Regions from separate parts of the Paenibacillus sp. JNUCC 34 genome, predicted to be linked through region 2. Evidence: riboswitches for the same ligand, from Rfam matches in the RefSeq annotation. Region 2 holds a riboswitch; the other holds the start of a gene.
What was found. A riboswitch is a leader RNA that binds a small molecule or an ion and turns the genes downstream of it on or off. The one in region 2 is predicted to bind glycine.

Region 1: another riboswitch for glycine. It lies ahead of AC2TF5_RS18540 (alanine/glycine:cation symporter family protein); the one in region 2 lies ahead of gcvH (glycine cleavage system protein GcvH).

The regions. Positions count from the first base shown of each region.
Region 1 is NZ_CM177770.1:3,945,327-3,960,626, reverse strand. Features, by position in the region: gene AC2TF5_RS18650 (GNAT family N-acetyltransferase) at 1-71, shown strand, start outside; gene AC2TF5_RS18645 (VOC family protein) at 484-765, shown strand; gene AC2TF5_RS18640 (GNAT family N-acetyltransferase) at 1,118-1,630, shown strand; gene AC2TF5_RS18635 (DUF6933 domain-containing protein) at 1,624-2,106, shown strand; gene AC2TF5_RS18630 (DinB family protein) at 2,217-2,696, shown strand; gene AC2TF5_RS18625 (hypothetical protein) at 2,792-3,391, shown strand; gene AC2TF5_RS18620 (hypothetical protein) at 3,583-3,885, shown strand; gene AC2TF5_RS18615 (DJ-1/PfpI family protein) at 4,343-4,999, shown strand; partial or broken gene AC2TF5_RS18610 (transposase) at 5,115-5,217, opposite strand; gene AC2TF5_RS18605 (ferredoxin family protein) at 5,245-5,484, opposite strand; gene AC2TF5_RS18600 (superoxide dismutase) at 5,545-6,159, opposite strand; gene AC2TF5_RS18595 (helix-turn-helix transcriptional regulator) at 6,295-6,945, opposite strand; gene AC2TF5_RS18590 (HesB/IscA family protein) at 7,110-7,466, shown strand; gene AC2TF5_RS18585 (HesB/YadR/YfhF family protein) at 7,561-7,836, shown strand; gene AC2TF5_RS18580 (BBE domain-containing protein) at 8,014-8,133, opposite strand; partial or broken gene AC2TF5_RS18575 (tRNA-binding protein) at 8,293-8,382, shown strand; gene AC2TF5_RS18570 (histidine phosphatase family protein) at 8,405-8,944, shown strand; gene AC2TF5_RS18565 (alpha/beta hydrolase family protein) at 9,043-10,107, shown strand; partial or broken gene csaA (chaperone CsaA) at 10,392-10,720, shown strand; gene AC2TF5_RS18555 (DMP19 family protein) at 10,844-11,314, shown strand; gene AC2TF5_RS18550 (class I SAM-dependent methyltransferase) at 11,406-12,095, shown strand; gene AC2TF5_RS18545 (GNAT family N-acetyltransferase) at 12,121-12,660, shown strand; glycine riboswitch at 12,857-12,956, shown strand; gene AC2TF5_RS18540 (alanine/glycine:cation symporter family protein) at 13,108-14,451, shown strand; gene AC2TF5_RS18535 (hypothetical protein) at 14,800-15,285, shown strand.
Region 2 is NZ_CM177770.1:2,421,076-2,436,375, reverse strand. Features, by position in the region: gene AC2TF5_RS11555 (MutS-related protein) at 1-740, shown strand, start outside; gene AC2TF5_RS11550 (DUF4253 domain-containing protein) at 986-1,750, opposite strand; gene gcvH (glycine cleavage system protein GcvH) at 1,977-2,366, opposite strand; glycine riboswitch at 2,532-2,647, opposite strand; glycine riboswitch at 2,818-2,915, shown strand; glycine riboswitch at 2,919-3,030, shown strand; gene gcvT (glycine cleavage system aminomethyltransferase GcvT) at 3,132-4,238, shown strand; gene gcvPA (aminomethyl-transferring glycine dehydrogenase subunit GcvPA) at 4,238-5,587, shown strand; gene gcvPB (aminomethyl-transferring glycine dehydrogenase subunit GcvPB) at 5,584-7,041, shown strand; gene AC2TF5_RS11525 (nitroreductase family protein) at 7,581-8,219, opposite strand; gene AC2TF5_RS11520 (RrF2 family transcriptional regulator) at 8,339-8,794, opposite strand; gene AC2TF5_RS11515 (carbon-nitrogen hydrolase family protein) at 8,891-9,838, opposite strand; gene pdxR (MocR-like pyridoxine biosynthesis transcription factor PdxR) at 10,083-11,519, shown strand; gene AC2TF5_RS11505 (SCO family protein) at 11,606-12,181, opposite strand; gene AC2TF5_RS11500 (c-type cytochrome) at 12,195-12,533, opposite strand; gene AC2TF5_RS11495 (COX15/CtaA family protein) at 12,736-13,665, opposite strand; gene AC2TF5_RS11490 (hypothetical protein) at 13,918-14,112, opposite strand; gene AC2TF5_RS11485 (aminotransferase class I/II-fold pyridoxal phosphate-dependent enzyme) at 14,143-15,300, opposite strand, start outside.

The DNA.
Region 1 (15,300 bases), 1.5 Mb from region 2:
ATGAGATATTTGGAGTTAATGATGAATACCCAGATGGAATAAAACAATATTTTTTGAAAAAGAAGTTGTAATGAAAGAGATTAATAATGTCACGAGCATAATACTGAAAGTTTATCACAGAGTACGTGTCCATCGGATAACACAGTATTCATGCTGCCGGCTGCGCCTGGGTCAGGAGAAACGTATTCATTATGTAACTAACTCACTGACAACTTGCTAACGCAAGTTCATGAATACTCGAAACGTTATCGGAAATCAATCCAATACAATAGATAACAATATATATACGCTGCATCACTAACGCTCCTTGGTCTGCCGAAGATTATCGAAGGAGTAGATTCAGCAGACAATCCTGCAAGGCTAAGTGGCGAAGCCACCCAGTCGCTGCTCCTTTAAGCCTTTCGGATTCGTAGATACAAGAACGTTAGATGAAATTAGCACAATGCATTCATTTATAAGAAAATTAGGGAGGAAATAATAAACATGAAAAGTCCTGGTCCGATTCATACATTTCCTATGGGCAAGAATAGACCTGGACTAACTTTAGATAATCATTGTTTTGATGAAGAATATAAAATTATTCCATCAAATCAACCATTATTTAATCTAAGCACTGAAGATATAGATGAAGCTTACGAATTTGTTAAGAGCATAGGAGCAGAGGTTGTAACAGAAATTGCAAGATACCCAGATCTATCTGATTTTTCTTTCAAGGACCCTGATGGGAACATTTTGATGATTTGTTCCTGTATAACGGAGAATTAATACTGTTTTTAGTGTTTTCGAAGAGGGCCTAACACCATGACATTACTAATAACATCGCAAATTTAATATTCCAAAAAATCTAAGAGCGTGTGGGTAACTCAGAGTGGATTTGCCTAACACGGTATTCACGCTGCGTCGTTATTGCGCCTTGGTCCGGCTGAAGTTGGAAGAAGTTGATTCGATGGAGATGATTCAATAGTAGGGAAGCAGTTTCAGCCGAACAACCCTGCACTGGCTAAGTCCGTCGAACCAGGCAGCTAAACTGCCATAAGACAGTGAGGGGTCGTGAATACAAGAACGTTAGGCGAAAGCGTCAGAAGCATACAATATAAAAGATTGGATTGGAGTTCATATGGATATTAACCTTGTTCCAATAAGAAAAGAAGAAAATGATGTATTATATAACCTATATCAATTCTATAACTATGACTTTAGTCAATTTACAGACGAGGATCTCGACGAATTTGGAAAATATGAAATAACCATTGATTATTATTGGGAGGGTGACCGTCGGTGGAATCCTTATTTTATTGAGAATAGTGGAATTAAGGTTGGGTTTTTGGTCGTACTTTTTGAGAATATGGACACTGACCCCGATCCGACACATGTAATCTATGACTTTATGATACTTCGAAAATATAGGGGACAAAGAATAGGTAAGGCGGCTGCAATCAAGGCATTTAATTTGTTTAAAGCAAAGTGGAAAGTAGTACAATTGGAGAATAACACTCCTGCAATATCGTTTTGGAGAAATGTAATAAGGGATTTTACAAAGGATAATTATATAGAGAGATTTAGAGATGATGTAAGGAAATATATTCAAGAATTTAGTACGAATAATACAGAGGAGCAAATACTATGCTAGCACTTAGATTTACTCAGAAACTTTTAAAAGATATGAATGCAACTCCAGTTGAATTAGGAGAGGTTGATCCGCTGTTTAGTTGGCATGTGAATATATTACAGCTAAGAAGAAAACATATATTATTTGTAAATGATTCAAGTCGATTATGTTTAATCATCGATGGGATAAGGAGTTCACAACTAGGTAAATTACAAGAGAAATTTAAGGCAGAACTCAAAGAATATTTATTGTTAGAGGGAGTAGTAAGAAGCAAAATCGATCAATATTTCTTTGAAGCAGGAGAAATTAGTATTGGTAAAACAAATAATAAGAGTGTTTTGGGAACCCTGAATGAAATGTCCTTGTATTGTACAGATATGGAGTTTAATCACACGTTTGATCTTAGTGCCTGGCTAAACACGATGATCTTTAAACCAATTGATTATGAAGAACCAATTAATGTATTCAAGAAAGCATTAGAAGAAAAATATTGTTAATTGTTTGTATCCCAGGGAGGATCATGATAATTATTATTCGAACCGAAAACAAAGATTTTTACAATCAAGTCAGAGAAGGAAACTAACAAACTAAAAAGAGAGGTGTCTGTATGGAAAGAAGGCATGAAGTTTTGTTTGGGCAGTTGAATACTTACCGGGACGAGCTAATGGCAATGGTTGCAGGGGTATCTGAGGTGGAGGCCGAGATTATACCTAAAGGATTCAATAATAATGTCCGATGGAGTCTGGGTCATATTTGTGTAGATCAATACTTATGGATCCGGGCACTTACAAAAGAAGAAATGCCTATCCCTACAACATTTATTGAATGGTTTGGTTATGGTACCAGCCCTTCCCGGTTTATTGATGAAACACCAACATTTTCCCAGCTCATTCCGATTTTGCAACAGCAGCCGCGCATCATTCAGGAGATGTATCAGGATCGTATGGAAGAGGAGTTTGCTCCGACAGAAATGGGGATGCACACAATTGAGCAGGTACTCATCAGAACCATTTTTCATGAAGGACTGCATATAGGCGCGATTCAGGCTCTAAAGAAACAACTGAGCAGAGAAGCAGGACGTAATTAATTAGGTCCCGCAATACGTTTGGATCACACTGTAAAGATAAGGGCTATCTAAGGCTGCGACCGGACGCTGTCGTTCCCTTAAGGCAGTGAGGGTTCGTGAATGAAACAACGTTATGCGAAACACCTAGAAAGGATTCAGAAAACATGAAAACAAAAATATCTAAACTAGCAGAGCTAATTGCTAAAGAAACATTTTTGAAAAACGAGGTATATTCATCTGAAGAAGTTCGAGAAACGATAAATTACATTCTTGAATATCTAGATATAATCGGTGCAGATAATCTTCATCTAAGAAACCCTTTAAACCTTGATGAAAATGTTTTTTATTGCAGGAAGAGAGATATTCCTATGACGGGAAATGAAATAGTGACCGGTGAATATTTACTATTTGATTACACAGGCCACAATGAAGATATGTTTTTAAGGCAATTAAATTCTTTAATTGAGATTGAAGATGAAATTACAAATGGTGGTGGGATAACCAATCCGTTTACTACTTATCAAATTGCAATAATTAATGGAATGGTTCGAGATTACGAGATTTACTTTACAAATAAATTAGATAACAAAGAATACAAGTTTATTAAGGATATTCATGATGCTCTACCTGGGTCTAAGAGCATCTTTGATAAATCGAGTGTAGAACAAGAACGTGAGTACGAGATAACCAACGCAAGGATAGTTTGGAAAGCATAATCGAGGGAAGTCGGGTGCATTGCATAGCACTGTATTCACGCTTCGGGCTGACGCCTTGGTCCGGACCGAAGTGAAGAAGCAAGGAAGCGGAATCAGCCGGACAAACCTGACAGGCTAGGTCCTGCTGGACCTAGTCACTACGCTACTTTAAGCCTATCCGGTTCATAGATACAATGAAGGGAGGCAAATATATGGCCCTTGATGGATATTTATCGGATGTGAATAATCAAAGACAATATTACTTTCCTATAGAAGACGCCTTCCATGAAGCAATTTTTCAAAATCATAAGATCTGGAATAGCTATATTCAATTAAGAAAGCTAAAGGACTACTATGAAACTGCAAAATACAATGAAATTGAAGTGAAAGCCCTTGCAGACGATTTCGAACAGTACATGTGCAATATCGATTCAATATATCATGCCAGAATAAATGAACTAATAATTAAATTGAGAGACAGAAGAATAGTAAAAGCATTATTTGATGGAGATTAAGTGAGATAACGGAACTATGGAAGGATTTTACGATGATAGAAAGCAATGGCTTTGCCTAACATCGTATTCACGCATCGGGCATTCGGCATCGGTCCGCTGAGACATTTCTGAGAAGGGGAGCAAACGTTTATCGGAATATTTGCTGAAATGAATATTGGACCCGTATCTGAATCATCAGTTTTTGTAGTCTTTGAAATCAATCAAGACGGTTTTGGTTTATCGTATAACAACGTATTCATACTACTCTGCTTCTGGAGCTTGGTCTGCAGAAGTATTGGTCGGCATCATTTTGATAAGTATGTCTGCCTTTGTGGCTGGCGCCGACCATGCTCCAATCGAGGGATTTCAAGAAAGAGGAGCTAGGGACAAATGTGTTCACAACATCGACATGAATATACCCTACATGGGTATGGTATAATGCATATGAATTAATCATCATATTTAAGGGAGAGTTGACATGGAAATCGCAATCATGCTTTACGATGGAATCACATCATTAGATGCAATTGGTCCCTATGAAGTATTTGCTGTTACACAGAAATGTAAAGTGAAGTTTGTTGCCAAGAAAAAAGGGTTAATTAAACTGGACTCAAAAATGGGATATTTGCATGCTGATTACAGTTTTTCTGAAGTTACTTCAGCTGATATTCTTGTCGTTCCTGGTTGCAGTCCTCCAAATTATAAAAATCCAATGAATGACGAAGAAACGTTGAATTGGATTCGCCAAATACATAAGACCACGAAATGGACTACGTCGGTTTGTACTGGCTCTCTGATTTTGAGCGCCGCAGGTTTGTTGAATGGAGCCCCGGCAACTAGTCATTGGGGATCTTTCGACCTGCTCCAGTCTCTTGGAGCCGTTCCAACAGATGAGAGAGTGGTCCGCCATGGCAAAATCGTAACAGCAGCTGGTGTCTCCTCTGGTATCGACATGGCACTTCAATTAGTAGCATGGGAATTAGGGGAAGATATGGGCAAAGGAGTCCAGTTGATTTTGGAATACGATCCTCAGCCTCCGTTTGATACGGGTTCAACAAAGAAAGCGCCGGCGTCATTGGTTGAACCGATAAGAGGGATGCTTCAAGAGTTTTCAAAGCGGGAGCCCAATATGTAAATCACTTTGACTTGATGAGCGCGGATCTAGCAAATTTTTAGGCTTACAAGAGTAGAAATGGTAGCTTTAGGGGTCAACCCGAAGCTACCATTTTTACTTTTTGATCTATGCTTACTTACTTCGACAGATTATGGGCAAGGGAAAAGCCACCTGACCTTCAGGCCTACTTTTGCTAAACCACGAAGCACGAAGCGCCGAAATCCCCGATTGTCGTTCAACGAAACTCCAGGAGGGTTATATGTGCATTAATGATCATTGAAAAACTGAATTGCTTTCTCGAGGTATATTTTTTCGTCTTCTCTCAGTTCATCTTCCCAGGCAATCGCGCCTACGGGGCATGCCACCTCACACGCGCCACAATCGATACAGAAACGGGGATTGATGTAATATTGATCATGACCTTCTTCAATACAATCTACCGGACATACATCCAGGCATTCACCAGCTTTTTCATCGATACAGTCAGCGGTAATTACAAATGACATAGGATACAACCTTCTTCCGTTATGATTAGAATGGTGCCTTGCTTCAAGCAGCTTGCTCCATTATTTTTTTGCCGCTTCGTAAAGCCGTTCTACTTCTCTCCAGTTAACGATGTTCCAGAATGCCTCAATGTAATCAACTCGTTTGTTTTGATATTTGAGGTAATAAGCGTGCTCCCATACGTCTAATCCCAATAATGGCGTAAGTCCGCCCATTAAAGGACTGTCCTGGTTCGGCAAACTAGAGATTTTGAGTTTCCCCCGTTTGTCCAAGCTGAGCCAAGCCCAGCCGGATCCGAAACGTACCGCAGCCGCTTTCGCAAACTCCACCTTGAATGCTTCGAAGCCGCCTAATTGTTGATGGATCGCTTCGGCCAGCACGCCGCCAGGCTGCCCGCCCCCATCAGGTCTGATCGTTTTCCAGAACAATGAATGGTTGGCATGTCCGCCTCCGTTATTACGAACAGCAGTACGAATGTCCTCGGGAACGAGCTCCAGTCTTTGAATAAGATCATCAACGTTCTTGCTTTGAAGCTCAGGGTATTTGTTCAGCGCCGTATTTAAGTTTGTTATGTAGGTGTAGTGGTGGCGGCTGTGATGAATGAGTATCGTTTGCTCATCAATGTACGGTTCAAGCGCGTTTGCAGGGTAAGACAATGTCGGTAATTGGTGTGCCATATTCAAAATTCCTCCTTCACAAAGTTAGATGATGCAGAATTAAGTGTAGTCAATATTCGATATATAATCAACATATAATTATATAAAGTGTAATATATATCCGATCGGGCTCAAATCAAAAAATAAACCTCCAATCTAGGATTGGAGGTTTCGTCGCCGTATTCGATATACACATTTTTTATCGCCTTTGGTTAAGCATTCTGGACGAGTAATATCCGCATCCAGCAAAGATTCGAACAACCGTAATTCACATTGGCAGGCATGGTTGTATTGATGGGCGATTTGGGAGATCGGACAGTTGTGCTCGATAAAAACGTATTCGTCATCGCTTGTTTTCTTTAATTCAACCATGTAGCCATTTTCGTTCTGAATATTGGCAAGTTCGGTTATTTTGTCTTGAAAATCTTTGTCTTCCATCAAACCAGTATACTTTTTGTATAACGTTTCCTTTCGTCGTTCAAACAATCTCTCGACCATATTTTCGCCCGATTCCTTCACCAGCTCATCGAGCAAGTCGAGGGCAACGGCGTGATATTTATTCGGAAACAGTATATTGGCGCGTTCTGTCAAATGGTATGCGGCAGTTGGTCTTCCCATTGGCTGCCGAATTATTCTCGATTCAATGAATCCGTCGCGTTCCAGTACGTCGATATGGCGGCGGACGGCCATGGACGTAATGTTCAGCCGATCCGTAAGTTCTTTGGCGCTAAGCTCGTCATTTGTTTTAAGCAGATGTAATATCGTTTCACGAGTTGATAAATCGGCTTTAGGTTGCAAAGAAGTCACCACCTTGTTTAAAACTTCATTTTTACGTACACGACAAAAAGATATTTTAACTATAAAAAGTATTGTAACACAATATAACGGGTTGACAAGTATGGCTCCATTCACCATAATTTATATACATAATAGTATAAAATATATAAATAAATGAAATGAGGGAGTAACCCATGATTCATATTAGCGACGTAGCAACAGACAAGATCACCGACATGTTAAAGGACATCGGCGGGGATCAATATTTTTTGCGTCTTGGCGTAAGCGAAGACGGTTGCAGCGGTTTATCGTACAGTATCAGTTTTGACGATTCGCTGGAAGAGGGAGATCAGGTCATTGGATGGGGGGGATTTCAAGTTGCTATCGATTATGCTAGCGGACAGTTCCTTGAAGGTGTACAAATCGATTACAAGGAAACGGGAATGACCGGAGGTTTTACGATCGACAACCCTAATGCCAAATTTACATGCGGCTGTGGAGCCAGCTTTCGGACTGCCACTTACCGGGGCAAAGCGAAAAAATGCGATTGATCGTCCAGAAAAAGATGGTCGGAAATGACCTTTGTAATTATGTCTGCGTGTTATAGAGAAAAAGTGGAAGATAGGGATTGAGGAGGAATACATATTGAAAATTATTGTTACGGATGCCGCAGTGGATTGCTTTCAAAAGGACTGGGATTATCGCGTGGGAGACTATATACGTATATATGTCAGGTATAGTGGCGCCGGGGAAGACGCATTCGCATTTGGCATTACGAGAGACGAGCCACGTTATCCCGCAATATCGAATGTTTATGGCGGTATTACATTTTTTATCGAAGAAAATGACTTATGGTATTTGGATGGCCGCGATCTAACAATCGATTGCTTCCATGAGGACATTGTGTTTGTCCGTAGGTGAGCTGTCAGACCTTAATTCAAGAAGCAGACGCAAAGGAAATAAACGACTTAATGAAAGTATAAAAAACAGCATCTGCCGTTTCGTGCAGATGCTGTTGCGCTTTGAAGTTAAAATTGCTGCATCTTATATAAACACTCCACCTCAATTCTGAAGTGGAGTGTTTGACGTGAAGCTGCGCTAAACTTGTGGTTCAATATTATGATTATGCCGGAACAGGTTGGTCGGGTCGTATTTTTGCTTGAGGTCCGTCAATTTTCCGTAATTGTCCCCGTACGTATTTTTGGAGGAACGATGCATCCCGAACGGCAAACGCTGTTGCGTCTGAAGGCACGCGATTCATTCGGCCGTGGCATTCCCAGAATTGACGGGCTGGATTGCTAAAAAATATATAAACTTTAATTATCAATAGTGATATCGTAAGATTAGCGTAACTGTAAAAAAAGGAGAAATCAACCGAGGGATGAATCAGAACAACTTATTGGACGTCAAGTAATCGCAGTAGTGAACTTTCCTGTTAGACGTATTGCAGGTTTTAAATCTGAAGTGCGCAACCGAAGGAGAGATTTCAATGAAGAATATCTTTCTAATAAGACATTGCAAGGCTAAAGGGCAAGAGTCAACAGCCGATTTAACGATTGAAGGCGTAGAGCAGTCCCATCAACTTGCCGAACTTTTGCAAAGTAAAGGTATTGATTTAATTGTGACAAGCCCTTATAAACGAGCTATTGAATCTATATTACCATTATGCAATAAATTGGACCTGAGATATACGGTCGATAACAGACTTGAAGAACGAATTTTAAGTTCGAAGAACCTGGATAACTGGAAGGAACTCTTAAAAGAAACATATGAGAACCTAGAAATAGTTTACGAAGGAGGAGAATCATCCAGAGAAGCAATGAATAGAGGAATGGAAGTAATTAACGAAATTATAAATGGACCATTCCAAAATGTAGTGGTTGTAACTCATGGTGCATTAATGTCTTTGATATTGAAGTATTTTAATAATTCTATAGGATATGAAGAATGGCGTAAATTAACAAATCCTGATATTTATCTAATAAGTAAAGAAAACCAGAAATATGAAGTGGATCGAATTTGGATGTAGACTTAGTGGCAACAGTACATAACAACATATTCACACTGCGTCACTTTCGCTGAAGGAACGTTATCAGAAAAACGGATTTTAAAAGAGAGGTGAGAATTATGAATGTGGGACGAATTGTACATGTATTTAATGATAATTCCAGAAAAGAACTTTTTTCTAATAATGAGTTCCGGACTATTATAGTCAGTATTTTTTATCCTGCTGAAGTTGAAAACGCATACGATAATGAAACAAATTATGTGGAGTTATTTGAGCCATGTACACAGAATGCACTAAGCGTTTTAAAAGACATGGGAGTCGACATTGAATATTTTAGAAGTATTAAAACACAAATACATAACAATTCTAAACCGAATCTAGCTATGAATAATTACCCAGTTATTCTATATGCTCCGGCTTTTGGTGTTGTTAGGGATATGTATACATACCACATACAACAATTGGTGGATTGCGGATTTATCGTAGTATCCATCGGTTCAACATATGAATCAATTTTTTCTATTCTTCCTGAGGATCGTTTTGTTAAACAAGCGGAAGTTATATCGAAGATTAACAGTACAGATGTTCAATTTTGGAGAGAGCTATTGGAGACAAGAGTTGAAGATATTTTGTACGTGATGAATCATTTTGAGGAAATACAGTCTCAATTATCATCCAAACCATTTGACTTTGGTAACATTGGGATCGTGGGGCATTCATTGGGTGGTGCTGCTGCTTTTGAAGCAGCCAAAAGAGACACTAGAATTCAAGCAGGTGTCATGTTGGATGCTAGTTTCCATCTTTTGGACTTTAATGATAATGTACAGATAAATACACCTTTCTTAATTATGAGACAAGAAAAGTGTACGCATGATGAATTACGTAATGAATTTTCTGAAGGTATTATTACCCCCTTTGTTGATGGATTTGAAAGGCTTTATACTTTATTGTCAGGCTATAAATCTTTCGTTAAAGTTCAAGGCGCACACCATATGACATTTAGTGATGTACCAATCCATTATAAAGAAGAGCAAATATCTGAGAAGCATAAGACCATTAGCAATTATGCAACTAGTTTCTTAAGTGAGTTTATCCAAAACAAGACACTGGCCTATCAAAAATTACTAGATAGCATGCAGTTAAATAAAGTCGTTGAGATTAATAAAAAAGGAGAACCTATTTGATAGTGAGCAGGAAGACGACATTACCTGTTTACACCGTATTCGCACTGCAATACTAACACTTCTGGGTTTGCAAGAGACATTTTGATGAAGCGGTATTTGTTAAGTTGGAGGTGTTTAAGAGCATGTCGAAGGCATCTCAAGATAGCACTTAATCATATAAAAACGATTTTTCGCTGCGATCTGAATTCCTTGATCTACCTGAGGATCTTCGAGAAAAGGATTACCATTAACTATCAATTGTGATATCGTGAAATTAGTATAACTGTAAAATGGAGGCAGCAACCATGGTGACAATTGAGGATTTATGAAACTAGATATTCGTGTCGGTACTGTTATTAAAGCAGAGCCGTTCCCAGAAGCTCGAAAACCTGCAATAAAATTAGAAATCGATTTTGGTGAGATGGGGATTAAACGCTCTTCTGCTCAAATTACACAAAGATATGAACCAGAACAACTTATTGGACGTCAAGTAATCGCTGTAATGAATTTTCCTGTTAGACGTATCGCCGGTTTTAAATCGGAGGTGTTGGTCATCGGCGGTGTTCCTGCAGAGGGTGATGTGGTGCTCCTAAAACCAGATGAACCTGTTAAGAACGGTACACCTATTGCATAAGACATTAGTGAATATTTAGTTTGGGCCAAGTGTTCGTAACACTTGGTCTTTATTACATAATTAAGAAGGAGGCTGAGCAGGTCATTTCGGTTTGTCCAGGCGCACTTCTTAGGTAAAGCAAACTTGTTAGAACAAGTGAGTGATTCAAAAAGATACAAAGGAGAGATTAAAATAATATTTTCAAAAGACTATATCTTTCAAAGATATGATACAGATAGAGAAAAGATTTCTGAAATGTTGATTGCCATGAGCAGAAATAATCGAACTTTTGAATCACTGAATGAAAGCGAGAGGACACTCTCATTAGCTTGCAGGCTTGATGGAGAAGTTTGTAATGGTGGATTGTCACAGTATTTTTTGAATAGTGAAGGTGTATACATTGAAGAGACAATTAAATGTTTACAATCTCTTAATGCACATGAACATAGAGCAATATTTGATCAAGCTAGTACGGTATATTTATCAAATGAGGATGAAGAAACGAAATATAAATATTGGTCAGATTTAACCGAGAAGTACGATCAGATTGATTATAATTTAATATACAAGTTATTGATTGAATTTGTAAGAAACAATTGGAATGATTTTGAATAGTGATTTTTATGAAGAGGGAACATTACAGCTCGGAATACAAGTGCTCAATCATGTGAAGTTAATAAATATACAAAATTAGGAGGAGATTTCAGTGCCTAGTCATGATGAAATCTATAAGGACCTATCTTTTTCATATGAGGATATGGTTAGCCGGCAACCTGATTTAACGGAGTATATTAAAGAAATTAGGTCGTATAAAGGACTGGATGTTTTAGATCTAGGGGCTGGATCAGGAAGGCTTTCAAGCTTTATAGCCCTTGAAGCTAACTCACTAGTTTGTACGGATATATCTGAATCCATGTTAGAGCTTTTAGACAATAAATTAAATAATAATAGTTTGTCTCGTAATTGGACTACCGTTGTAGCAGATCATCGAAAGCTTCCAATCGACAATGCATCAATCGATTTAATTGTATCTGGTTGGAGCATTAGTTACTTAACTAACACGGGCAATATTGATTGGAAAGAGAATCTTGAGTTAATCGTTTCTGAACTTATGCGTGTCTTGAAACCTGCAGGGACAATCATAATATTGGAGACTTTGGGAACTGGAACTGAAAGCCCCAATCCACCTAAGTTTTTAACTGAATATTATTCACTTCTTGAGAGTAAATACGGTTTTTCACATCGTTGGATAAGGACAGATTATCAATTTGAAAATACAACAGAAGCTAAAGAAAATATGGAATTTTTCTTTGGCTCGGATATTTCAAGAAAGATAGATGAAAACCAGTGGTCTACCGTACCTGAATGTGCAGGAATATGGTGGAAGCATGTGTGAACGTTGAACAACCAAGGAGGATTATATGAAAATCTCAATTAGTTTGACTGACCAATCTACAAAATTTATTGTAAACAACCTATACCCGCTATATTTGCATGATTTGTCTGAAATTTGGGAATGGAAACCGAATATATATGGTGTATATGAGGATGACGATACATTGACGTTGAATGAGCAAAACAAAGTTTTCGATGTCTGGTGGGAGAAGCCATCTGTACTATTTCCGTATTTAGTTAGAGTAGATGATATCCCGGCAGGCTTTGCATTTGTAGCAACTCCACCTTACACGCCTCATGGCAGTGAATTTTTCATGAATGAGTTTTTTATGTTGAGGCCATTCCGTGGGAAAGGTATTGCTGAAGCTGCAGCGGTACAAGTGTTTAATAAACATAAAGGGTTTTGGGAACTGCAAACAAACCCGACAGAAGCAAATAAGAGGGCTCAATCATTTTGGAGAAAAACAATTCAAAATTATACTTCTGAATCACACCAAGAGGAGTTTGCCAACACAGAGAATGACGGATACAAGATCATTTTTAGATTTGATAATAGTCATTTATAGACTTGTAGATATTAATATAAAGGTGTATTGCCATAGAGAACATCCTTGCGAAATCGCAGCCGGTTCTCTATAATAGATAAACAACTTCATAACTGGATGAAGTTTACGGGAGACAGGCAATGGCTTGGCCGAAGGGGCAAAACTCTCAGGCGTTTGCATCATTCTCACAGGATTGAACGCAAGCAGGACCGTAGACGGACAGAACTCTGGAGAGACTCCGCTGATGTGGGGCACCGAAGGGGCAAGACGTGTCAATACACGTTAAAACTCTCAGGTAAAAGGACAGGGATTGCAGATTTTATGCATTATTATTCGGATTTGTGATTATTATCACCTATCGTTTTATTTGCTTTTCTGCAAAAATGTCCCCAGAGTCAAATCTATCGATTTGACTCTTTTTTCGTGTCGTGAGACACATCGATATCGATGCTGAAGAGGGGAAGAGGAATGTACATGTTAGAACAATGGTTAGACAGTGTGAATCAAATTGTATGGGGGCTGCCGCTTCTTGTATTGTTGGTGGGGACGGGGATCTTTTTCACATTCCGCCTCGGTTTGCTGCAAGTTTTTCGTCTGCCGCTGGCACTCAAGCTTATATTCACCGCAAAAAATGAAGGGCAAGGAGACGTAACTAGCTTTGGCGCGCTTGCTACCGCCCTGGCTGCCACCATTGGAACGGGAAACATTGTCGGTGTAGCGACGGCTATTCAAATGGGCGGCCCGGGAGCGCTGTTCTGGATGTGGATGGCTGCTTTTTTTGGCATGGCAACCAAATACGCCGAAGGTGTGCTGGCCGTAAAGTACCGGAAAATAGACGAGAATGGGCAAGTATCGGGTGGGCCGATGTATTATATTGAACAAGGATTGGGTGTAAGATATAAACCGCTGGCTGTTTTTTTCGCTGTGAGTGGGGTATTGGTCGCATTTTTCGGGATTGGCACCTTCCCGCAAGTCAATGCCATTGTAACGTCTACGCAGTCAAGTTTGGGTATTCCAGTCGCTGCAACTGCAGCTGTAGTGACCGCTTTGACGGCATTGGTGACCGTTGGAGGGCTCAAGAATATTACAAGGGTGACCACGAAAGTTGTGCCCATCATGGCCATTGTCTATGTGGTAACAAGCTGCATCGTGCTTATTGCTTTCGCTGACAAGATTCCATACGCTCTGTCGCTCGTATTTCAGAGCGCGTTTAATCCGACTGCGGCAGGTGGCGGATTTCTCGGCGCTACTATTATGCTGGCTATTCGCAACGGCATTGCAAGAGGTGTATTTTCAAATGAATCCGGACTTGGCAGCGCGCCGATTGCGGCCGCTGCGGCCAAGGTGAAATGGCCTGCGGAGCAGGGGCTTGTGTCGATGACGGGCACTTTTATAGACACGATTATTATTTGCACACTGACCGGATTGACTCTGATTGTAACCGGCGCATGGAATGGGGCTGCGGAAGGAGCAGAAATGACACAAGCGGCGTTTGATGCGGCATTACCGTTTGGCTCCTTAATTCTTATGTTTTGCCTCATTTTATTTGCGTTTACGACGATTCTAGGCTGGAATTATTACGGCGAGCGCTGCATCGTATACTTATTTGGCGTTAAATCAATCCTGCCTTACCGCATCGTGTTTATCGTTCTGGTCGGGGCGGGCGCGTTTATCAAGCTACAAGCGATCTGGCTGCTCGCGGATATTGTGAATGGACTGATGGCACTGCCGAACCTAGTTGCCCTGCTTGGTTTGTCTGGGGTGGTTGTAACTGAAACGCGTCTTTATCTAAGGCATATGAAACAGAGATAGGAAGGGATTTTGAAGGATTTTAATGTGAAGAGTTAACAAGATATTGCATTTCCGCTATTGGGCTTACGCCCCTTACTTAAGAGATGTATAATCAAGGAAGATGATCCAGACAACACGCGACCTGACCTAAGATAGGAGATATCTAAGGGCGGGTCGTCTTTTTTTAGGTGGTGTGTCAACATGAAAACGAGAGCGATAAATGATAGAACGAAGGATAAAGTAGAAGTAAAAGCATTAATCGATACTACGGTGATATTTAGGTCGCGTGAATACACAGACAGGCTTAATCCGGTGGGATAATGCATAATGTTAGCTAAGTACTAAATAAGAGAATTTGGTGGTGTTTCCATGAAGATATGGGTAAAACATCAAGATCCAAACAACAAGTACGGAGCTAAGTTTACTTTAGGAGATAGAGATATACTTTTGCCTGAGACTGCGATTATTTCAGTAACACGGGGAGAAAGATTCAATATTTTCAGAATTATCATAAATGGAATTGTTAATGAATTTGTAAAAAAACAACTAACAAAGAATGAAAAATTATTATATGCAGAACTCTCAGGACAACTTCAGGGTGGAATTGGTCAAACCGTTACCGTGTGGAAAGATGGGAGCTCGATGAATAATTTTAGAACCAAAGGAGCCCATAAATTTGCAACAAAATTTTTTGCATGGGTTTTTTATGGAGGTAAGGTGCAAGCCTATTTCTTAACCTGGAAAATTTCAAACCAGATTCCTATGGATCAAGAAATCGAAGAAACGATTAAGAAATATGGTAGACATTTTGATGGAGGAAAACTGATCAGACAAGCTCAAAAACCTCCAAAATAACAAATTAATCGAAGG
Region 2 (15,300 bases):
GAAAGGCCCACTTGAAAGGGAATTATAATCTTAATCTTGCACTTAGAATGTCTACACGATATGAGGATGGAAAATTGGGAGACCATATCGTAACCAATGACGTTATCTTTAATGATCATGGTCGCATATTTATTCTAACGGGTCCTAACTCTGGAGGAAAAACGACATATGCCCAAGCGATCGGTTTGACGCAAGTTTTGATGCAAGCAGGGCTATATGTCCCTTGTGTTGAAGCGGAAATTAGCCCTGTAGATGGACTTTATCCTTATTTCAACGTTGAGGAAAACTCCAATATGGAAACGGGACGGCTAGGCGTTGAATCCAAAAAAATAAGTGAAATTTTCCAGAACGCAACACCCAACAGTTTAATCTTGCTTAATGAATCATTTTCTTCAACCAGTCCAGGGGAAAGTTTCTATTTAATGAAAGATATTGTTTGTGCGCTTAAATTGTTGGGACTTCGCGCTGTTATCGCCACACATCTTCATGAGCTGGCAGAAAGCATTAATGAAATTAATTCCCAACAAGCCGGTGAAAGCAAGCTCATTAGTATGGTAGCAGGAATTAAAGAAGAAATAGAACATAAATTAACTGAGTCCAATCGCTCATATAAAGTAACTCCCGGGAAGCCGCAAGGACAAAGCTTTGCAAGAGATATCGCTCGGCAGTACGGCATAAGTTTGAAGCAACTTACCCAAACCATTCATGAACGAAATCTTGTTACAACCCCCTCCGAATAACTGATCAAGACCCTATTTTATAGACACTGAAAAAAGACCCTAGCCTACAATCTGGTGATAGGGGGACTGACCCCATAGCGTGAGACAAATCAAAACACCTTCAAGTGAAATCTACTATGTCGTAAGATATAGAGACAATCTTGGAGGTGTTTTCACTATGGCACCAAAGTGAGTTACCCAGTTGAAGTGAAAATGAAAACGGTCGATGTTGGACACTATACTAAATGGTTCCTATCCAAACTCCATCAATCCCACCAAAAATACCACACATCATGCTTCATCAAATAATCCGCGTAATCCCCTAAGCTATCATGACCTTCCAACACGTATGAACAAAAAATAAAGTGCTCTTTCGCCAGCTTTAATGCATCCTCATATGTCTTCGGGCGTTTTCCTGTTTGCATAACCCATGTATCGTCCGATACAGCGAGAAGTTTAATGCCATGTTCCTTCTGCCAGTGCTTTATAACAACCGACTGATGTACTGGGAAAGGACATTCATTAAAGCCTCCCATTGGAATCCACAACGGTGCTTCATATCCGGATTCCTGCGGCAATGTCAAAACAATTAGCTCATCATCTTCTTCTATGCCTTCCTCCAGCCACTCTGTAGTTACAAGAAATGGTTCCGTCTCCGTTTCACATTGCTCTTCACTCAAAAGCTCATGCCCATCCCATAACAAAGAATACGACCGATAAATCTCATTAAAATTTTTGCCCTCCAGATTTTTCTGCTCCGAAGATAAATCTGAATACTCAAGTTGAGACCCTACAATCTTCCGCCATACATCCTCGACACTTAGGCTATGTACTTCTTCAAGCTGACCGCGAACATACGCAGAGAGTGATTCTTCTTCCTCCATTGTTTCTTCCATCATCTCTACCAAATTGTATCCAGGCAGAACCAAAATGCTATGCTTTCCTTCTTTTGTCGCAGGCAGCGACACGTTCTCCACCTCTACAACTTCAATGTCACATTCCTGTAGATAATCAGATAATTCTTCGATCATACTTCCACCTCTTTTATAAAAATATCTTCGACTCTATCATCCATCATTTGTTAATTCTAGCATGCGTTTATCTGTTACATCAAAAAAAGAAACGCTTTTGAACCATCCAGCTTAAGGACGAAAAGCGTTTCTTCGAGAAAAAGTCCACGATCTTCATCGTGGACAACGCTCATTCACGAGCTATTTTCATAATATATCTTAATTTTTATAATTTCAAAAAATTAAATCAATCCACTTTAGCCCGATATGCTTCCGCAGTAAGCAGTTTTGCAAGCGCTTCCTCTAGATCGCCTTCAACTTCGATTTCAGCGATCCAGCCACCCTCGTACGGTTCACTGTTCACCAGCTCCGGCTGCGCCTCAAGATCTCCATTCAACTTGGTTATTTTACCGGATACCGGACAATAAAGCTCCGATACCGTCTTTACAGATTCTATCGATCCAATACTATCCCCTTCAGCCACGTCTGATCCAACCTCCGGCAACTCTACAAAAACAATGTCTCCCAGTTGACATTGTGCATGATCGGTAATACCAATACGTACGATGTTGCCTTCCACCTTCAACGCCCATTCATGATCTTCGCTGTACACCAATTGCTCTCTGATTTCACTCATTTGAATTTCCTCTTTTCTTAATATGAAATGGATTCAAACAGAATAAAAAAGGACAGGAAAAGACTCACGCCTCTTCTCTGTCCTCGGTACCTGAGAGTTTATGAATGCCCGTCTCTTCACGGCCCTTCGTTTCCCCTTTGGCGGCTTTCGCTCTCTCCAGAGTTGCGTCAGATAGCGGTACTTTTACCTGAGAGATTACTCGTTAACTGGCAGGTGTAACGAATTGCTCCTTCGGTGCCGCCGCCTTTATTGGCGCTGCGGTCTCTCCCGTCCATCGTCATCCACATATGTAATTTGGTTGATTTCTTCCACAGGATAAAGCACTTAGCAGATCATGTCAATATAGCTGACAAAAATAATGTTTTTTGACGAACTAAAGGTTGACACGTTACTGAGATCGACGGTTATAATGATGTGAAGAACAAAAAGCATAATAGAGCTGAATAAGCGGATGAAGGTATTGGGAGAGATTACCGACTAACGGGTAACGCCGAAGGAGTAAACCGAAACAACGGTGAATCTCTCAGGCAAAAGGACTTTTACTGGACGCACCTCTGGAGAGAATCCTGATACATTTAGGATCACCAAAGGGGAAACTCACACGCGCTTCATATCTTGCTTACATAATTTGTGTAGAGGTAACTCTCAGGTACAAAGGACAGAGCAGAAGGACAATGATACGGCAAAGCTTGCTTTGCGCGTATGTTATTCCTTTTGCCTGTCTTTTTTTGTGTAGTCCCAATTCATGCTAAAGAGGTGCTCAAAATGAGTTCATTGCAACGAACGCCGCTTTACCCGCTTTACTCGGATTTCCCATCTGTCCGCTGCATCGATTTTGGAGGCTGGGAGCTGCCTGTACAGTTTCACGGAATTGTTCGAGAACACGAAGCTGTACGCCGACAAGCCGGTCTGTTCGACGTTTCCCATATGGGTGAATTTCTGGTAACCGGGCCAAACGCCGAGGTTTTTTTGCAGCAAATGGTTACTAATGATGTTTCGCGATTGTCTGTTGGTCAGGCCCAATATGCTCCCATGTGCAATGATAACGGCGGCACCGTGGACGATCTGCTAGTCTACAAGCTCTCAGATAATCAATTTATGCTAGTTGTGAATGCATCTAACATTGACAAGGATTTACAGTGGTTAAAGGACCATATCATCGAAGGTGTAGACCTTCAGAACATCTCTGCAGAAACAGCGCTCATTGCCCTTCAGGGCCCTGAAGCCGAAGCTATTTTGTCAAAGGTGTCCGCTGAGCCTGTTCATACACTGTCATCTTTTCATTTTATTCAAAATGCGGATGTATGCGCTACCTCCGTTCTCCTCTCCCGTACCGGTTACACCGGCGAAGACGGCTTCGAAATATATTGCCCAGCTGAATCTGCTTCGGCCATATGGACAGGGCTGCTCGCTGCCGGCGAGCCGAACGGCCTGATTCCGGCAGGGCTTGGTGCGCGTGATACTCTTCGATTCGAAGCTAAGCTCGCACTGTACGGCCAAGAACTGTCAGACACCATTTCTCCGCTTGAAGCAGGTCTTGGATACTTCGTAAAGCTGGACAAAGGCAACTTTATTGGACGGGATGCATTAGCTCTTCAAAAAAACGAAGGTGTACAGCGCAAGCTCGTTGGCGTTGAACTGATTGATCGCGGGATCCCCCGCTCTCATTACCCGGTGTATGTGGACGATTCTCTAATCGGTGAAATCACTAGCGGTACGCAGTCACCAACGTCGAAGCGAAATCTCGGTCTTGCACTGATCGACAGCAGATATACTGCAGTAGGGACTGAAGTCTCGATTGAAATTCGCGGCAAACGACTTAAAGCGGTGGTTGTAAAGACGCCATTTTACAAAAAAGGAGAAACCTTATGATGAAGCATCGTTATTTGCCGATGACTGAGCAGGATCAATCGGAAATGCTTGCTACCGTTGGGGCAAAATCGATTAAGGATCTATTTGAGGATATCCCTGCTGAGGTGCGTTACGACGGCGTTCTGCCGATGTCCGAAAGACTAAGTGAGCCTGAACTTCTAAAGTATATGAACGGACTTGCCGCTCGCAATGCAGATTTTGAACGATATGCCAGCTTTCTGGGAGCAGGGCTGTACGATCATCATATTCCCGTAGTAATTAATCATGTTATCTCAAGATCCGAATTTTACACAGCGTATACGCCTTACCAGGCGGAGGTCAGCCAAGGTGAGCTGCAAGCGATTTTTGAGTTTCAATCTTATATTTGCGAACTGACTGGGATGAAGGTAGCCAATGCCAGTATGTACGACGGCTCCACTGCTCTTGCAGAAGCGGCGGCACTTGCGTCAGGCGCTACGAAACGCAAGAAGATAGTCATTTCCCGTACCGTTCATCCGGAAGCTCGGGAAATACTCCTCACCTCCGCTCACGGCCTTGGCCTTGAAGTTGTGGAGGTAGGCTTCAAAGACGGCGTTACCGACACCGATGCTTTGACGGCTGCTATTACAGATGATACGGCTGCTGTTCTTATCCAATCTCCGAACTTCTTCGGATGCATTGAGGACGTAAAAGCCATTGAGCCGCTAGTTCATGCCCAAAAATCACTGCTCGTGCTTAGTGTGAACCCGCTTTCCCTTGGCTTGCTCGAATCACCTGGAGAACTAGGTGCAGACATCGTTGTCGGCGATGCCCAGCCCCTGGGCATACCGGCTTCGCTTGGCGGTCCAACCTGCGGTTTCTTCGCGGTATCCGAGCCGTTGATGCGCCGTATTCCAGGCCGGATTGTCGGCCAGACGGTCGATCAGGACGGCAAGCGCGGCTTCGTTCTTACGCTGCAAGCCCGTGAGCAGCATATCAGGCGCGAAAAAGCGACATCGAATATTTGTTCCAACCAGGCATTATTGGCACTTTGCGCCTCTGTGTATATGTCTACCCTTGGCAAGATGGGGATGCAGGAGGTCGCATTGCTTAATGTCCGTAAATCACATTACGCCTCCGAATGCATCACGAAAGGATCCCTAGATATAGAATTCGCTTCGTCATTCTTTAATGAATTTGTCGTGAAATTGCCGGATGGCGTTGATTTAAAAGAAGTTAATGCGAAACTTCTCAAGGCTGGTTACATCGGCGGCTACGATCTTGGGCTAGCCTATCCTGAGCTGCAGGGTCGCATGCTCCTCGCCGTTACGGAACGGCGAACTAAAGAAGAAATTGAGCGATTCATCGGAGAATTGGAGGCAATCGTATGAAACCGGAAAAAGCGCTGATCTTCGAACTAAGTAAACCGGGCCGAGTGGCCTATTCCTTACCTGATTGTGACGTACCGGAAACGGACGTTTCAGAATGGATTCCAGAAAACATGCTGCGTTCCAAACCGGCCGAACTTCCAGAGGTGTTCGAGGTGGATGTCATTCGCCATTACACGGAGTTGTCACGTCGTAACTTCGGCATCGATAACGGCTTTTATCCGCTTGGTTCCTGCACGATGAAATACAACCCAAAAATCAACGAGGATGTGGCCCGCTTTCCCGGATTTGCCAAGATTCATCCTTATCAACCCGAGGAAAGCATTCAGGGAGCTCTCGAAATGCTCTATACGCTTCAAGACGATCTCGCCGCTTTGACCGGGATGGATCAAGTGACATTGCAGCCAGCGGCTGGCGCTCACGGGGAATGGACCGGACTGATGCTGATTCGTGCATATCACGAGAGCCGTGGTGAGCAGCGGACTAAAGTGATCGTGCCGGACTCCTCACACGGAACGAACCCGGCCAGTGCTACAGTGGCAGGATATGATACGATTACAATTCAATCCAACGAGCGCGGTATGGTCGATCTTGATGCTCTCAGAGCTGTTGTTGGAAGCGACACAGCAGCATTGATGCTGACGAACCCGAGTACGCTTGGTCTGTTTGAAGAACAGATCGTGGAAATTGCTGAGATCGTACATGAAGCAGGCGGCCTTCTCTATTATGACGGAGCGAATTCCAATGCGATCATGGGAATTACCCGCCCAGGAGACATGGGCTTTGACGTGGTCCACCTTAATCTGCACAAAACGATGAGCACGCCACATGGCGGAGGCGGCCCGGGGTCGGGTCCGGTCGGGGTAAAAGATAAGTTGATCCCTTTCCTTCCTAAACCGATTGTTTCCAAACGTCAGGACGGAACATTTTACTGGGATTACGATCGGCCGCAGTCGATTGGCCGTGTGAAAGCTTTTTACGGTAACTTCGGCATTCTGGTGCGTGCCTTTACGTACATCCGTAGTTACGGGCCGGACGGTCTTCGCCGGGTATCGGAGCTTGCGGTCTTGAATGCCAACTATATGATGCATAGGTTGGCGCCTTATTACGAAGTCGCTTATCCCGGTCTTTGCAAGCACGAATTCGTATTATCCGGCAAAAAGTTAAAGGAATACGGCGTTCGGACCCTCGACGTTGCGAAACGATTACTCGATTTCGGCTATCATCCGCCAACTATTTACTTCCCGCTGAATGTCGAGGAGTGTATCATGATCGAGCCAACCGAAACCGAAAGCAAAGAAACGCTGGACGGTTTTATCGATGTAATGATTCAAATCGCACAGGAAGCTGAAACGAATCCAGAGCTAGTCATCAATGCACCTTACACAACGGTTGTGAAACGCCTTGATGAGACTACAGCTGCACGCAAGCCGGTCTTGAATTGTACTTGCGGTTAATGAGGTTGAGCAAGGGGCTATGGGACCGCCGTCATGCAACGCCAAATCGCGCGCTGCTTTACTCAAATAATCTAACAAGATTCAGTGAGTGTGGTATAAAGTGCAGTCATATATCATGACATCACGGCGAACGACGAATTGTTGCATGTAATGCAACAAAAAGGACAGATTTACCTCGTTCCAAGAGGAATTGTTGTAGAATTTACAGCAATATAAGTAGGTTCAAGCATTCTGTTCGTCCAATGTTGTATAACATACAACATTACTCATCACATCATGTTTGATCATTCTAGCAGCCCTTTAAGACGTTAGACATATCCGTAACTTCATCATTGCAACCTATTACCTTCCATATAAATAATCTTCAGACACTAACTTTAGTGGAGACTTAAAAAACAGATATTCTACAGAAAAAAGTAAAAGCAGGTCGCTCGAGGATTCATCCTTTGGGCGACCTGCTTAGTTTTAGGGTGCAACATGTTCTGCTTGATTCGGAGGCAAGAACGATTGTAGGAACGATTATTACACGTAGCGTCTCCTTATTTTATTTCATTCCAAAAAGCCACTTGATTCAAAGGAAGTCTTACAGTTTGGCGCGCCGGTTGAGCGGCTTTACCAATCGCAATCAGCATGATGCTCTCATAGTTCGAAGGAAGGTTAAACGCTTCTTTAAATTTATCATGGTTAAAACCTCCCATAGGCACGGTATCATAGCCTTTTGCCCGCGCGATTAGCATAAGCTGCATGGAGATTAGACCTGCATCGATATCCACAATGCTTCTCTTTTTGGAATCATCCAGATGGCGATATATTTGATTCGCAGTTGCGATCATTTTCTGTTTAATTTCCTCCGTCATATATCCCGCTTCCTGCGACTGTGTATAAATATGTTCCGCTTTGTCATACCACTCCATATCACCTAATACAGCGATGACGGCGGATGCATCTAATACTTGTGCCTGATTATTAGCAATTGGATAAAGCTTTTCTTTCAAGGCCTGATCATCGATGACGAGAAATCGCCAAGGCTGAAGATTGCTTGAGGATGGTGCAGATGTGGCATCCGTCAGCATTTCCTGCATCTCTTCCCGCGATATTTTTACCGATGGATCGTATTGCCGTACAGAATGGCGTTCTCTTACAACGCTAAGAAAATCTTTTTGTGTCAAAGTTGACATGGTTGAACACTCCTTAAAATTATTGTGCAAAATAATGCACAGTTTAGATCGCACTTATACTGTGCCGATAATTGCACAGTATAATGCAAATATATTTCGTTTGTCAATACACAACATCGTTACATCATTCTTTCGACGATGTCAGCGATCGTATAGGATTTCAGTACATTAAGTGTGCTTTCCTCAACCTCAGATAAAATATCAGAAAAAGCGTTTTTCATCTGCCCACCTAAGCAGTTGTCTCTTGCAGCGTCCAACATGCTGTCAGCGATGGTATTATGGATCTGGAGCGCCGAATAAATATCACCAAGCGATATGCGATCTGCACCTCTAACTAAACGGTATCCTCCGTCTCTTCCTTCACGGGATTCGATGATATGTTCTAAGGCCAATGCCTTTAAAATTCTTCTGATCAGCGTCGCATCGATATGCAGATGAGTTGCGATATCACCGCTGGAACATTTACCGCCTGAGTGTTTCTCAAGAACAACAAGTGCTTGGAGTGCTAAGCTAAAAGTTTTATAGGTGGATGGGCAGGCCATGGCCGATTTCTTAGAAGACGATACTTTATCCACTTTGTTGTACCTCCCCATTTATCGTAGTTCATTAGAATATTGTAACTTAAAACCTAACACTCCAGCAAGGTAACAAAAAGGTATGAGTATTTAATTTTATAAAAATTGTGTTATGTCCTGCTTTTTCCGGTTAACTACTAACTGAAATACATCTGGACGGCTATAGTGACCTACCACATCAAAATCATAACGACTTTGAACGATTTGAGAAAGATCCAGCGTTGCGAACAGAATGCCTTTTTCATTATACAATGGTTCAACGACATATTCTCCAAGAGGACTTACAATAGCACTTCCCCCTCTGTTCAAAATATCGGGATCTTGTTCAACATCTTCATAACAAGCTAAATCAGCGGGATATGAGTCTTTGGTCGAATACTGATTGCAGGAGATGACGAAACAGCGGCCTTCACAAGCAATATGGCGCAGTGTAGCCTGCCATGTATCGCGTGCATCTGCTGTTGGAGCGATGTAAATATCAATTCCTTGTGCGTACATAGACGTGCGAGCAAGCGGCATATAATTCTCCCAACAGATAAGTCCGCCAATTCTTCCAAACGGCGTATCGATAACCGTAAGAGTACTTCCATCACCTTGTCCCCACAACAGGCGCTCCGAACCCGTAGGTACGAGCTTCCGGTGTTTACCGAGAACCTCCCCGTCTGGTCCGATATATACCATGGAATTGTATAAGGTCCCTCTGCTGAACTCCTGATCTCTTTCAACTACTCCGATAACAAGATAAACACCTGTTTCCTTAGCAAGTTCCCCTAATGCGTCTGTCTCCGTTCCAGGAATATCGATCGCGCTTTCCCAATATCGTTCCCAGTCTTTTCTGCCATCAGCATTTCTGCTCCCGACACGGGTTCCAAAACCCAACCCTCGAGGATAGCCCCCTAAAAAAACTTCTGGAAACACAACCAGGTCGGCTCCTTGCTCTGCAGCATCTCTCGTATGAGCATCAATCTTGTCCATAGCTGATTGTTTATTAAACAAAATAGGAGCGTCCTGTACAACGGCTACACGAATATGTTGACTGTTCATGTCATCCTTCCCCTCTCGAACGATAGCATCTGTCTACGCCTAAAAATATCGCTCACACCATTAACTATTTCAATATTTTTACTATGATATATAATATATGACAAACCCTCATTTCAAACCGTCCATTCATGAATGAATTAAACCATCCAATTTATTCGACAATTTCCCCATCCATGTTCAACATATTGATAGAGTTTTGTCGTACATATGATAAAAATTTATACAGACCGAAAGGGTGAATAATGTGTGGAAACCTGATCGCAAAAGCAATCAGCCTCTTTATCAACAAATCGCAGATGATCTCGAACAAAGAATATCCTACGGGGAGTTTCCACCTGGAAGTTTGCTTCCTTCCGAACGAAAATTAGCAGACCAACTGGGGGTAAATCGCAGCACCGTTGTACTTGCATATGCAGAGCTGCGGTCGCTTGGAATCATAGAAAGCAGATCTGGAAGCGGTACCCGGGTCAGCAGAACGAAATGGGGAGCAACACCCAAACATACTCCAAATTGGCATCGTTATGCAGAAGGTGGTAATTTCTTGCCTAACCTGCCTTTTTTGCGCCGAATTCGTGTCGCTCTGGAGCAGGATCCATCCATCATTGATTTTGCCAGTGGTGAACTCGCTGGAGACTTGGCACCCATTGACGAGATTAATGCAATAATGAACGAAAAACAAAATACGTCGTATTTGGGATATGACAACCCCCAGGGATATATGCCTTTGAGACAGGCCCTGGTATCGTTTCTAAAAGAGTATCGAGGTATCCATACGACTGAATCGTCAATACTGATTACATCCGGTTCACAGCAATCTTTATACTTGATAACCCAATGTTTGTTATCTCCAGGGGACGCAGTCGCCATAGAAGATCCATCGTACTGTTATTCATTGCCCATGTTCCAGTCTGCTGGTCTTCGATTGTTCAGGCTACCCGTCGACGAGCGGGGTGTGCAGCCTGAAGACATTCGTTCTCTATTCAAGAAACATAAAATCAAAATGGTGTTTATTAATCCCAACTTTCAGAACCCGACGGGTACTTTACTTGCAGAAGAGAGAAGAAAAAAATTGCTTGATGTTGCAAGCGAACTCGGACTACCAATCGTTGAAGATGACCCTTTTAGCTTAACGGCATACAAAGGTACGCCCCCTTCACCGTTAAAATCAGCTGATGCGATCGGGTCTGTGCTTTATATCGGGTCTTTTTCCAAAATTGCCGCATCCGGCTTGCGTGTTGGTTGGATGGTAGCTCCTCATTCTGTTGTCGAACGACTGGCTGATGCTAGACAGCAAATGGATTTTGGGCTTAGTGTTGTACCGCAAAGGGTTGCTGCTACATTCCTGGAATCACCGTATTTTGATCCCCATATGGATCGGTTGAGGTCAACCCTTCTTTACAAGCGGGATTTAATCATTGAGGCCATTCAAAAAGAGATGCCAGATCTTGTTGAGTATCATATTCCTGATGGAGGACTGCATCTGTGGTGCAAAATTGTACCTAAGGTGAATGACAACAAATTACTGGATGCCGCTATTCAAAAAGGGGTAATCTTCGTACCTGGAAGTGTATATGGATCGGATTCCAGTTACGTTAGGTTTACATATGCCCGTGCAAGAACTGAAGATATTCATACTGGTATATCCAGATTTGCGGAAGCGCTTCGCTTAAGCATTAGATAAAGAAAATTAGAAAAGGTGCATGATAGGATTCAATGTTCGTAAAGAATCTTTACCATGCACCTTTTTGTATATCTTCTTCTCGTCATTTACTTCTGTAAAGCTTTCACATCTTTTATAATTTTGTCGTATGGAGTATCCATAGTTCCATCATACTTTGCAACGACCGTTCCAGATTGATCAACCAAGTAAAAGGAAGTGCCGTGTATTACTTGATCTGAAGCAGTATCCAAGATAAGTGGCGTCTTGAAAGATTTCAGAACAAACGATTTGATGTCTTCGTATTCGTAACCGGTTAAAGCATGCCAGTTCGTAAAATCAGCATCAAACTTCTCTAAATAGCTTTTTAATGCCGCAGGGTCATCACGCTCGGGATCAACAGAGAATGAAACCAGTTCAGCTTCTACCCCTTCTTTTTTCAATCGTTTCTGAAGTTCTGCCATATTGGCTGTCATTGTTGGGCACACCGTAATACAATGTGTAAAGACAAAATCCGCAATCCATACTTTACCACTTAGATCCGATAACGATACGGTCTCCTCATCTTGGTTCATATATTCAAATGGTTCAACCGGGATGCTAAACTGGTTTGGCTTGGAATTGCCGCATGCCGTTACCAATCCAAGGATCATGCTGAGTAAAGTAACTATAGCAAGCTTTTTCAAAACAAACTCCCCCTTATTTCATTTTTGCCAACCACCCAGCTAAAATCTCAATCTCGTTATCCTCTAACAGCTTTTTAAAAGAAGGCATTCCCTTCGATCCATCCCGAATAATTTCGTTTATTTTTTCCTCCGTCATTGTTGAGCCGATATTTCGCAGGTCCGGCCCCACTTTTCCGCTTAAATCCATTGCATGACAGGAGATGCATTGATTTTTATACAATGCGACAGCCTCTTCATCCTCGGGAGACGTAATCGTTGCCCGTAATGTTGAATCATCCACCGCTTTCTGGTTGCAGGCGCTTAGGAGAAGTACTGCTAATATGGCAATGATTAAACCGCGTATTCTTGTCACTGCTTTTCCTCCCTAACCGTAAAATTCATAATGGTTTCATTAACGTATCTTGCTAGCACCGTCATGATCGACATTACTGTATAAGAGAACAGCTGGAGTGTCACCAGCCGCTCTTGCAGAAAAATTAGCAGGCCATGTTCAATTTTCTGTAACAAATGTCACATCATAATTAATCTTGTTTCATTTCTTTGAACGGTCCGACTTACCAGTGTCTCCTCTTCCACGACCGAATCGACAAAGTAGTCAGTATACTGAATAAGAAGGTGGCCAAAACATTATGAACAAGACTGGCAAACAGATATGCGTCTGGATCATTCATGACAAATGTGAGCCATGCTCCACTGAAAATCTGTGCTGTCACAAAAACAAGCAGGCCAGCTGTCGGGAATGTAAGCTCTGAGTGATCATTTTTCACTTCGTGCCTGCGAACAAGAATAAACAGAATAATGGCCAAAACCAATAGAAGCGCAGCTGCTACCCGATGAATGAATACGATCCCTGACGCGCCGTGCATATAAGGAATGACTTGTCCATTGCATAATGGCCACCCCATACACCCAGCATCCGACTTGGTATGACGAATATACGCGCCAAGATATATGACTATACAGCTATGCACCCATGTTCCCCAGACGATGACTCTAATGGGGGTTGGGATGGGAGCTGCATGAAAGCTCACTCTTTCTTTTTGCATCTGGTACATCCATACGACTAGAAGCATGCTGCTGGCTACTGCAAGCAGAGCGATGCCGAAATGGAGTGCCATTACAGCTGGCTGCTGCGGCCACATAACAGCGGCAGCTCCCATTAAAGCTTGAACAATGGTAAAAAACAGTGTTCCTCCAGCGTAGTACAACGCTTCCTTATGTAACTTGTAATAACGCCATGTCGCTATGAAGGTTGCAAGAACCAACAGTCCCACCACACCTGTTATCATGCGGTGAGAATATTCGATCATGGATTCCAGCGTATAGGCCGGGACAAATTTGCCATTACATAATGGCCAATCGTCACCACAGCCTCGACCTGATCCCGTTTTGGTTACGATCGCTCCAGCAAGCAATACGAAGAACATACCGATAAACGAGGACCACGTCAGTAGTCGATAACGGAACGAAAACAATTGAATCACCTCTTATGTCTGTTTTTATAAGCTACCCTCAACGAATATAATGACTATCATTTCATTCGTGACCATCCATTTTTTATTTTGACTCACCATCCATTGGACACATTTCTACTGGTGGGGAATGCCTTTAGCCTTAGAAAGAACAAAAAGCCCCGTTTAAATATCTGTTCGAAGGAACAGATACTTAAACGGGGCTGAGATGGTATTATCCAATGTCACTCCACTTCTTTGCCGGGGAAGTAACGCACGATAACCTTATTTAAATATCATCCAAATCACAATAAACGCTATCAAAGAAAACACATAAATTAAGGTTAATTTTGTGACATTCGCTCTAGTTTTACGTTCATAATTGGGGTTTGCTTTCTTATTCTCTTGAGAGTGACCGACAAGTAATGTTGAAACTCCCCCGATTAATGCTAATGTAATGACGATAATGTACATGCCCATCGCTATCAGCCCCTCTTTTAAGGTAATCTTTTAGTTCATATGTCTATCCTTATGCAGTTCAACAACAACCTTAACCTCTTTTGTTGTTGAATCCTCAGGTCCTTTAATCGGTAATCCTGCCTTTACATGCCGAATAATATAGTCAACGACATCCTGGGATATAATCTGTCCAGGCATAAGAATTGGAATACCCGGGGGATAAACATAGATGGACTCAGCGATGATCCGCCCCGATGATTGTTCAAATAAAACGGTTTCAGTATCTGCATAGAAAGCATCTCTTGGTGACATTAAAAATGGTGAAGCATCAGGAATGGTGGCAGGCGTAAGAGCAACTGCACTCTCTTTTTTCCTGAACGTATCATCCATATGTTTCAATGCGAGTATTAGCTGGTTAACTTCATACTCGGTGTCCCCAAGCGTGATAAGACATAATATGTTCGACAGATCGCTTAACTCTACCTCGATGTTATATTGTTCACGCAACCACAGCTCCGCCTCATAGCCCGTAATGCCAAGTCGTCCAACATGAACGCACAGCTTCGTTGGATCATAATTGTCTACACCTTTCAGGTCGAGTATTTCTTCGCCATAGCAGTAAAGCCCAGGAAAGACATTGATGTGACTTCTGGCTTGATTCGCTAAATTTATAGCGTTCTCCGCAAGCAGTCGCCCATTTACAGCTAACTGCCGTCTTGCAGTATCCAAGGAGGCTAGAAGGATATACGAGGTTGAAGTCGTTGTCAACATACTCATAAGAGTGCGGATCCGTTCTATATTTACTAATTTCCCCTTCACATTGAGGATCGAACTCTGAGTTAATGATCCCCCAAGTTTATGCACACTGGTTGCCGCCATATCTGCGCCCGCTTGCATAGCCGACACAGGCAGATTCTCATGAAAGTGAATAAGTGTTCCATGTGCTTCATCCACCAGAACCGGTATCCCATAGCCGTGAACGAATTCGACCATCTCGGTCAAGTCCACGCTCGTTCCATAGTAGGTTGGGTTTATGAGTAGAACCGCTTTCACACCCGGGTTCTGCTCTATCGCTTGCTGGATCGATTCTTTCAACACTCCATGCTCGATCCCTAACTTGTGATCTCGTTCAGGCGTTACCCATACCGGAATCGCTCCAGCAAAAATAATGGCCGACAAAATGGATTTGTGGGCATTGCGCGGCACGAT